DNA from 3 places in the Thiobacillus sedimenti genome. Region 1 is predicted to be linked to each of the others. Evidence: predicted binding sites of a transcription regulator. Region 1 holds the regulator's gene; each other region holds the start of a gene.
What was found. The regulator sigma-54, encoded in region 1, starts transcription at its own class of promoters, with help from an activator protein. The targets are predictions, from matches to a motif close to TGGCACNNTTCCTGCT.

Region 1 (3,234 bases):
GCGCCCGGCTGGGCCTCTCCTACCTGCCGCAGGAGCCGTCGATCTTCCGCAAGATGACGGTGGAGGAAAACATCCGCGCCATTCTCGAACTGAAGCCCTACGGCAAGGCCGAACGCGAGGAGCATCTCGAGAACCTGCTGGAGGACCTGCATATCGCCCACCTGCGCGAGGCCTCCGCCGTCAGCCTCTCCGGCGGCGAGCGCCGGCGCGTGGAAATCGCGCGCGCGCTGGCGATCAACCCGCGCTTCATCCTGCTCGACGAACCGTTTGCCGGCGTCGACCCGATCGCCGTCCTCGACATCCAGAAGCTCGTGCATTTCCTCGTCGAGCGCGACATCGGCGTGCTGATCACCGACCACAACGTGCGCGAAACGCTCGGCATCTGCAACCGTGCCTACATCATCAGCGAAGGTCGGGTGCTGATCGCGGGGACGCCCGAGGTGATCATTCAGGACGACAACGCCCGCAGGGTGTACCTCGGCGAAAATTTCCGCCTCTGATTCCGCCCCCCGGAAATCGAATCGCGCTAAACTTGGCTCAAGTCGGCATGCTTCTTGCCGTAGTCAAGTTTCATGAAACACAGTCTTCAACTCAAGCTTGGGCAACATCTCACGCTGACGCCCCAGCTGCAGCAGTCGATCCGACTGCTGCAGCTGTCGACGCTGGAACTCAACCAGGAACTCGAGCAGATGCTGCAGGACAATCCCCTCCTCGAGCGCGAGGACGAGGATGAGTCCGCCTATGCGACGCCGGACGAGGCGGGCGCCGCTGCGGGCGAGGCCGAAGGTCAGGGCACGACGGAGGCGGCCCAGCCCGACCATCCGGAAGGCGAGCCCTCCACGGCCCTCGACGAGGCCGACTGGAACGACTACAGCGCCGCGAGCGGCGACGAGGAAGACAGCGATTTCGCCCACGGCGCCATCTCCGGCGCGACCCTCCGCGAGCACCTGTTCAACCAGCTGATCGTCAGCCCGCTCACGCTGCGCGACCGCACCCTGGTCGCCGCGCTGATCGACGACCTGGACGAGGCGGGCTTCCTGACCCAGCCGCTGGAGGACATCGCCGCCAGCCTCACGGGCGAGATCGAGGACCTCGAACCCGAGGAACTCGAGACGGCGCTCAAGCACCTGCAGAACATGGACCCGACCGGCGTCGGCGCGCGCAGCCTGGCCGAGTGCCTGACGCTCCAGCTGCGCGCCCTGCCCGCGGACACGCCGGCGCGCGACGCGGCGATGCGGCTGACGACGCATTACCTGGATCTGCTCGCGGCCCGCGACGTGGGGAAGCTGAAGAAGATGCTCGGCATCGACGACGCCACCCTGCGCACCGCGCGCGCGCTGATCCTGTCGCTCAACCCGCGGCCCGGCACGGCCTTCGGGCGCGACGAGACGCACTACGTCATCCCCGATGTCTACGTGCGCAAGGTCAAGGGCATGTGGATCGCCAGCCTCAACGCCGACGCCATGCCCAAGCTGCGCGTCAATCGCGTCTATGCCGACATCCTGGCCCGCCACCGTGAAGCCGGCGGCAGCCAGCTTGCCAGCCAGCTGCAGGAGGCGCGCTGGCTGATCAAGAACGTGCAGCAGCGCTTCGACACGATCCTGCGCGTCTCCCAGGCCATCGTCGACCGCCAGAAGCAGTTCTTCGAGCACGGCGAGGTCGCGATGCGCCCGCTGGTGCTGCGCGAAATCGCCGAAGCCGTCGACTTGCACGAGTCGACCATCTCCCGCGTCACCACGCAGAAATACATGATGACGCCGCGCGGCCTGTACGAACTGAAATATTTCTTCGGCAGCCACGTCGCCACCGACAGTGGCGGCGCCTGTTCGTCGACGGCCATCCGCGCCCTGATCAAGCAGCTGGTTGCGGCCGAGAATGCCAGGAAGCCGCTGTCCGACGGCCAGCTCGCCGAGGTGCTCGGGCAGCAGGGCATCGTGGTGGCGCGCCGCACGGTCGCCAAATACCGCGAGTCGCTGCAGATTCCGCCCGCCAACATGCGCCGGGCGCTGTGATCCGGCTGGCGTTTCCGGCCGTCGCGTCCGGCTGCCGGGAATGCGCTTGAACGCACCGCGCTTTCGTCCCACAATCAAATCGGGCGTGTTCGATCGCCCCCGGAAGCCCGATCGTGGATCGCCTTCCGGTTCTTCCATGCAGACCAAGGAGGCGCTATGAATTTGACGATTTCCGGCCATCATCTGGACGTGACCCCGGCCATCCGCGGGTACGTGGCCGACAAGCTTGACCGTGTCAAGCGCCACTTCGACCACGTCATCAATGTCAGCGTGATCATGCAGGTGGAAAAGCTGGTGCACAGGGTCGAAGCCAACCTGCACGTCAAAGGGCATGACTTTCATGCCCACAGCGAGGACGGCAACATGTATGCCGCGATCGATCTGCTCGCCGACAAGCTGGATCGCCAGATCGTCCGGCACAAGGAGAAGACCTCCGACGTCCATCAGGAGGGCGGCGGGCTGAAGCATCGGCCCTCGGAAACGCCCGCCTGACGGCCGCGCACCCGGCCCCCGAAGGCCCCTCGCCGGCCTTCGGGCGTATAATCCGCAGCAGCCGGACTCCCCCTTCCCCGGCCGCGCACAGGCATGAACCTAATCGCCCCTCTCATCGCTCCCGACACGACCTTGCTGGATATCAGCTTCACCAGCAAGAAGAAGCTGTTCGAACACGCGGCGGACCTGTTCGCCCAGACCCGCGGCCTCAAGGCCGCCGACATCTTCACCAGCCTCTTCGAACGCGAACGCCTCGGATCGACCGCGCTCGGCCACGGCATCGCGATCCCGCACGGGCGCATCAAGGGCCTGAAGGACGCATGCGGCGCCTTCTACCGGCTCAAGACGCCGCTCGAATTCGATGCCCCGGACAACCAGCCGGTGACGCTCTGCTTCATCCTGCTGGTTCCCAAGGATGCCAACGAACAGCACCTGCAGATCCTCGGCGAACTCGCCCACTTGTTCGGCGACGCGGGAATGCGCGCCCGAATGCTGGACGCGGACAGCCCCTCGGCGTTGCTGACGCTGCTCGATTCCTGGTCGAGTTGAGCGCACGGGCCGGCGCATGGACGAACTGCTGAGCCACGTGTCGGTCGAGACGCTGTTCCGCGACATGGCGGAACAGGTCGGCCTGCAATGGCTCGCCGGCCGCACCGGCGGCGGTCGCACGCTGTCGTCGGAAACCATCCAGAAGCCCACGCTCGCCCTCATCGGCCACCTGAATTTCGTC
Region 2 (3,234 bases), 1.2 Mb from region 1:
CGAGGCGCTCGCGCACGGTCGCCTCGTCGCCCCAGAGCACCGGAGACGGCATGCCGGGCGGGGGCGGGACGTGCTTGGCGGTGGCCTTGAACATCTGGCCGACGAAACCGCCCGGCGTCCAGTTCCCCATCACGATGCGGCCGCCGGGCCGGCACACCCGGATCAGCTCGGCCGCCACCCGTTCGGGCCGGGGCGCGAACATGGCGCCGATGAGGCTGAAGACGACGTCGAAGGCCGCATCGTCATACGGCAGTTCCTCGGCGTCGCCTTCGTCGAAGCGGATGGCCAGCCCTTCGGCCCGGGCGCGCGCGCGCGCCTGGTCGATCAGGTTGCTGGCGATATCGACGCCGGTGACGGCGGCACCCACGCGCGCGGCCGGAAGGGCCAGCTGGCCGGCGCCGCATGCCACGTCGAGGACGCGCGTGCCCGGCCCGATACCGAGGGCGGGAAAGAAGTCCATGGCGCCGGCTTCGAGGTAACGGGCGAAATGGCCGTAGTCGCCGGCCATCCACGTCGCCTTGAGGCGTGCCTTGAGGGCGCTCATTTCGGGTGACAGGGGGGGGGTCGTTGTCATTGGTCTCTCTCCTCGGGTCAAAAGAAGGCGCGTGCGCCTACATGCCGATCAGTTGCGCATGCAGGCCGCGTTCCTGGAACGTGTGCAGCAGGGTGGAGGCGCGCGCGACGTCCGCGTCGTAGACGACCACCATCAGGTGCTCGCGGCCCGGATGCCGCCCCACCGAGACGACCCCGCGGTCCTGCCGGATGCCGCGCTCGAGCTCGGCGAACAGGGTCTCGTCGACGGGTTCGTCGACATGCACGACTATTTCGTTCAGTGTGGTGTCCATGATGGGCCTCCTGCGGATCGGGGTTGCGACAAACGGGCGGCGGCCGTCGGGCCGGACGCCCGTTTGTCGGCCGCATTGCCTACTATCAACCTTAGCGATTCACGCGCGTGCGACCATGACCGAAACGCCAAGAGTTTTGCCCGAAACGCCGGGAGCGGTGCCGGCGGACCTGCTGTCCGACCTGCTCGCCAGCATGCACCTGTCGGGCGTCGTGCTGTTCAGCACCGAGTTCCACGAGCCGTGGGGGCTGGTGTCGCCGCCCGCCTGCGACCTGTCGCGCATGCTGCCGTTTCGCACCGAGCACATCATCCCCTTCCACATCGTCGCCGAGGGCGGTTGCTGGCTGGAATTGAAAGGACACCCGCCGGCATGGCTGGAGGCGGGCGATGCGGTGCTGCTGCCGTATGGCGACGTGCACGTCCTGCGCGGACGCGAGGCGGCCTCGCCGGCGCCGGCGACCGAGCTGCTGCCGCCGCCGCCCTGGCCAGACATCCTGCGGGTGCGGCACGGCGGCGACGGCGCGCGGACGCGCATCGTCTGCGGCTTCGTGCAGTGCGACGAACTGCTGTTCCACCCGCTGCTGCGCCACCTGCCCGCTCTGATGCACGCCGGGCCGCGGCGCAACCCGGATGCCGAGTGGCTCGCCAGCACGATCCGCCACACCGCACAGGAGGCCTGCGGCGCGGACCCCGGGGCGCGCTCGATGCTGCCGCGGCTGACGGAACTGATGTTCGTCGAAATCCTGCGCCGCCACATGCAGGCGCTCGCCGCCGACGAAGTCGGCTGGTTCGCCGCGGCGAACGATCCGATCGTGGGCAGCGCCTTGAAGTGCCTCCACCGGGCGCCGCTGGACGACTGGAGCGTGGCGCGCCTGGCACGCCAGGTCGGTGTGTCACGCACGGCGCTGGGCGGGCGCTTCAGGCATTTCCTCGCGATGCCGCCGATGCGCTACCTGACCTCGTGGCGGCTACACCTCGCCGCGCAGCGCCTGAAGACGACGGATGCGCCGCTGAAGGGCATTGCCGACGAGACGGGCTACGAATCCGAAGCCGCCTTCAGCCGGGCCTTCAAGCGCCATTTCGGCGTCGCGCCGGCGGAGTGGCGGCGGCGACAGGGGCAAGCCGACACGGCGCTCCCCGGCGGAGGCGCCGGCACCACTTTGTAGCGGGCCGGGCCGGACGCGCACCGCAAGCGGGCGCGCCGCGCGCGCGGCGCCGCCGGAAATTCGCGCAAGTGACTGAAACAAAAGAAGAGTGTGGCGCTGGCACGTGCCCTGCTGGCAGACCGGGCAAGGAGTCCTCATGTCTGTCGTTACGTCTGTCTGCTGTTACTGCGGCACCGGTTGCGGGGTGCTGATCGAGGCCGAGTCCGGGAAGATCACCGGCGTGCGCGGCGACCCGGCGCATCCGGCCAACCGCGGCCGCCTGTGCACCAAGGGCGCGACGCTGCATCTGGCCGCCGCCGCCTCGGGGCGAGCGCGGGTCCCGGAACTGCGCCGCGACAAGGGCGCGCCGCGCGAGCGGGTCGACTGGGAGACGGCCCTCGACCATGCGGCCGACCGGTTCCGTCGCATCATCCGCGAACACGGCCCGGACGCCGTCGCGTTCTACATTTCCGGCCAGCTGACCACCGAGGCGTATTACGTCTTCAACAAGCTCGCCAAGGGCCTGATCGGCACCAACAACGTCGACACCAATTCGCGCCTGTGCATGTCGTCTGCCGTGGCCGGCTACAAGGCCACGCTGGGGGCCGATGCGCCGCCCGGCTGCTACGACGATATCGAATCCGCCGGCACCCTCTTCGTCGCCGGCTCCAACCCGGCGTATGCCCATCCCATCCTGTTCCGTCGCATCGAGGACGCGCGCCGCGCCAATCCTGACCTCAGGCTGATCGTGGTCGATCCGCGACGTACCGACACCGCGGCGGAGGCCGACCTGCATCTGGCGATCCTGCCCGGCACCGACGTCGCGCTCTATCACGCCATGCTCAACGTGATGCTGTGGGAGGAGTGGATCGATCGCGCGTTCATCGCCGCGCACACCGACGGCTGGGCGGCGCTGCGCGATCGGGTGCGCGACTACACGCCGGAGAAGGTGGCGCCGATCTGTGGCGTGCCGGTGGCCGACATCGTGCAGGCCGCGCGCTGGTTCGCGCAGGGGCCGACGCTTTCGCTGTACTGCCAGGGACTCAACCAGTCGAGCTGCGGGGTCGACAAGAATGCCGCGCTGATCAACCTCCATCTGGCCACCGGACAGATCGGCAGGCCCGGCGCCGCGCCGCTGTCGCTCACCGGTCAGCCGAACGCCATGGGCGGGCGGGAAGTGGGCGGCATGGCCAACCTGCTGTCGGCCCATCGCGACCTGGATAACCCTGCACACCGCGCCGAGGT
Region 3 (3,234 bases), 1.2 Mb from region 1:
CCGGACGGCCGCCGCGCGTGACCAGGCGCGCGCGCCGCGGCGGCGCGATGAGCCGCGCCCGCGCCCTGCTGCTCGTCGCATTCGCATGGCAGGCCGGCCATGCCGCCCCCCTGTACAAGTGGCTCGACGGGTCGGGGCACGTGACCTATTCCTCGCTGCCGCCGCCCCCCGGCACGGTGGCCAAGGAAATGCGCGTGCCGCCGCCGCCCCGCGCGGAAGACGCGCGGCAGGCGGCGGAACAGGCGAAGAAGGCCGACGCGCTGGTCCGCGAACTCGAGGCGCGGCGCCGCGAGCAGGAAGCCGAGGAAGCGCGGCTGCGGGCACTGCGCCTGCCGCCCGCGCCCGTCGTGATCGAGAAGCCCGTGTACGTGCCGCAGCCGGTCTACTACCCGCCGGTGCGCGTTCGGCCGCATCCCCGCCATCCGGACAAGCCGCCCGTTCGCAGGCCGCGCTGAGCCGGGCGGGGAGGCCGGCTTCGACGACCATACGCCACACGGGGCGCCCCTTTTTGAGACGTTTTGCGCCGGCATGCACCACAAGATTTCAGCGCAGCGGCCGACGTCATTCGGGCGACGCCGTGCAAGTGCCTGATTATCCATCGTTATGAAAGCTGGCACGCCGCGTGCTCCATGCGAAGTGAGTCCCCAGACCGAAAGGCCGGGTTGCTCCACCCGTAAAGGGTAGGCCGTGGGTGTCAAGCCGACTTGTCGGCAACAACCCGCTCAGGCAGTCTCCTCCGAACTTGCGGCCTCTCCGGAGGCCGCTTTTTTTGCCGGCATCGAATCGAGCGCTATGCGTGTACTGATCGTCGAAAACCATCCCGAACGGCTTGCCATGCTGGTGCCTGCCCTGGAAACGGCGGGCTGCATCGTCGCGGCCACGCTGAACTCCGCACGCAGCCTGGAGGCGCAGGTCCAGTCGCTGCGCCCGGACGTCGTGATCATCGCGCAGGATTCGCCCGACCGCGACACGCTCGAGCACATCTGCGTGGCCAACCAGGACTGCCCGCGCCCGATCGTCATGTTCACTGGCGACGGCAGCCCGGAGTCGATCCGCGCCGCCACCCAGGCCGGCGTGACCTCGTATGTGGTCGACGGGCTCGACCCGGCGCGCATCCGGCCGATCCTCGACGTCGCCGTATCACGCTTCGAGGCGTTCCAGGCGCTGCACGACCAGCTGGAACAGACGCGGCTCGAACTGTCGGAGCGCAAGCTGATCGACCAGGCCAAGGCGCTGCTGATCAGGCAGACCGGCGCATCGGAGCCGGAGGTCTATCGCGAGATGCGGCGTGCCGCGATGGATCGCGGTCTCAAGCTGGCGGACATTGCACGGCAGCTCCTGCAAAAACCCCTGGCGTGAGTCCCCCTGATTGGTGCACGCCACCGGAAGCATGCACCGAGCCGGGGCACGAATCCGCGTCATGCAAGGCCCCACGATCCGTCCGGTTTCCTGGAAACCCAAGCGACACAAGGTGCTGAGGAAGCTGGCACAGCGGTTGCTAAACCTCAGCTGAACAGTCGCAACGATGTGGCTTTCAGCGTGACCGTCAGATCATTCAACACCGGACAAAGGCGTCCGCCCTGAAGGCGACGCCTTTTTCATTCATGCCCTCTGGGCATTGGGAGAACATACCGTGAGCGACATCCCGAACAAGCCCCTCGTACAGGACCCGGGCAAGCGTGACTTCATGAAAAAGACCACCGGGCTTTCCGTCGCGGCCGCCCTCATGGCCATGGTGCCGCCCGGCGTGCGCAGCGGCGCCTGGGCCGCCGGCTCCGATGCCCCGGAGAAACCCAACCTCACCGTCGGCTTCATCCCGCTGACGGACTGCGCCAGCGTGGTGATGGCCTCGATCAAGGGCTTCGACAGGAAATACGGCCTCACCCTCACGCCCAGCAAGGAAGCCTCGTGGGCGGCCGTGCGCGACAAGCTGGTGAACGGCGAGCTCGACGCCGCGCACGCGCTGTACGGCCTGATCTACGGCGTGCAGATGGGCATCGGCGGGCCGAAGAAGGACATGGCGGTGCTCGCCACGATCAACAACAACGGCCAGGCGATCTCGCTGTCGAACCAGCTGAAGGCCAAGGGCGTGACCGACGGCGCCTCGCTTGCCAAGCTGGTCGCCGCCGAACCCAAGGAATACACCTTCGCCCAGACCTTCCCCACCGGCACCCACGCGATGTGGCTCTATTACTGGCTCGCGGCCTACGGCATCAATCCCTTCACCCAGGCCAAGGTGATCACCGTGCCGCCGCCGCAGATGGTCGCGAACATGCGCGTCGACAACATGGACGGCTTCTGCGTCGGCGAGCCGTGGAACGCGCGCGCGATCCGCGACCACGTCGGCTTCACCGCCGTGACCTCGCAGGACATCTGGAAGGACCACCCGGAAAAGGTGCTCGGCACCACCGCCGAATTCGTGCAGCGCTATCCCAACACCGCGCGTGCAATGGTCGCGGCGATCCTCGATGCGTCGAAGTACATCGACACGATGAGCAACCGCTCCGAGGTCGCGAAGATCATCTCGGCGAAATCCTACGTCAACACCGACTTCGACTCGATCGAGGACCGCATGCTCGGCCAGTATGACAACGGCATCGGCAGGAAGTGGGCGGACGCCAACTACATGAAGTTCTACAACGGCGGGGCCGTCGGCTTCCCCTACCTGTCCGACGGCATGTGGTTCCTGACCCAGCACAAGCGCTGGGGACTCTTGAAGGAGCACCCGGACTACCTGGCGGTGGCGAAGAAGGTCAACCGCATCGACATCTACAAGCAGGCCGCCGCGATGACGAAGACGCCACTGCCGAAGTCCGACATGCGTGCAAGCAAGCTGATCGACGGCGTGGTGTGGGACGGCAGGAACCCCAAGGCCTACGCGGACAGCTTCCGGATCAAGGCCTAAACCCTACGCGCGCCTCGGCACCGCCGGGGCAGAAGGAGCCTCGCATGAATGCAGTGACACTGAACGAGCGGCGATTGCCCGAGGTGATGGACGCGCCGGAAACCGCGATCATCCCCCCGGAAGCCGCGCCTCTCCACAAAGCGCCTTACGTCGAAGCCGAATCCGGCAAGCGCCTCACGGAAGCCGTGACCAGCCGAGCCAGGAACGCCATCCCCCCGCTGCTCGGCATGCTGCTGTTCATCGGCCTGTGGGGGCTGATCTCCCATAGCGTCAAGAACATTCCGGGGCCTGTCGAAACCTGGCATGCGGCCGTGGCGCTGTTCTCCGAT

Region 2: a site for sigma-54 is predicted at 2,108-2,123, ahead of VA613_RS12280 (nitrate reductase). Genes of this name have one in related genera too.
Region 3: a site for sigma-54 is predicted at 1,485-1,500, ahead of VA613_RS12230 (CmpA/NrtA family ABC transporter substrate-binding protein). Genes of this name have one in related genera too.

What each region holds. Positions count from the first base shown of each region.
Region 1 covers NZ_CP141769.1:616,235-619,468, reverse strand. The annotation lists gene lptB (LPS export ABC transporter ATP-binding protein) at 1-500, shown strand, start outside; gene VA613_RS03020 (RNA polymerase factor sigma-54) at 573-2,012, shown strand; gene hpf (ribosome hibernation-promoting factor, HPF/YfiA family) at 2,169-2,504, shown strand; gene VA613_RS03010 (PTS sugar transporter subunit IIA) at 2,598-3,053, shown strand; gene hprK (HPr(Ser) kinase/phosphatase) at 3,070-3,234, shown strand, end outside.
Region 2 covers NZ_CP141769.1:2,455,555-2,458,788, reverse strand. The annotation lists gene VA613_RS12295 (methyltransferase domain-containing protein) at 1-544, opposite strand, end outside; gene VA613_RS12290 (hypothetical protein) at 612-845, opposite strand; gene VA613_RS12285 (AraC family transcriptional regulator) at 961-2,010, shown strand; gene VA613_RS12280 (nitrate reductase) at 2,147-3,234, shown strand, end outside.
Region 3 covers NZ_CP141769.1:2,442,957-2,446,190, forward strand. The annotation lists gene VA613_RS12215 (dienelactone hydrolase family protein) at 1-21, shown strand, start outside; gene VA613_RS12220 (DUF4124 domain-containing protein) at 48-455, shown strand; gene VA613_RS12225 (ANTAR domain-containing response regulator) at 793-1,359, shown strand; gene VA613_RS12230 (CmpA/NrtA family ABC transporter substrate-binding protein) at 1,688-2,905, shown strand; gene ntrB (nitrate ABC transporter permease) at 2,950-3,234, shown strand, end outside.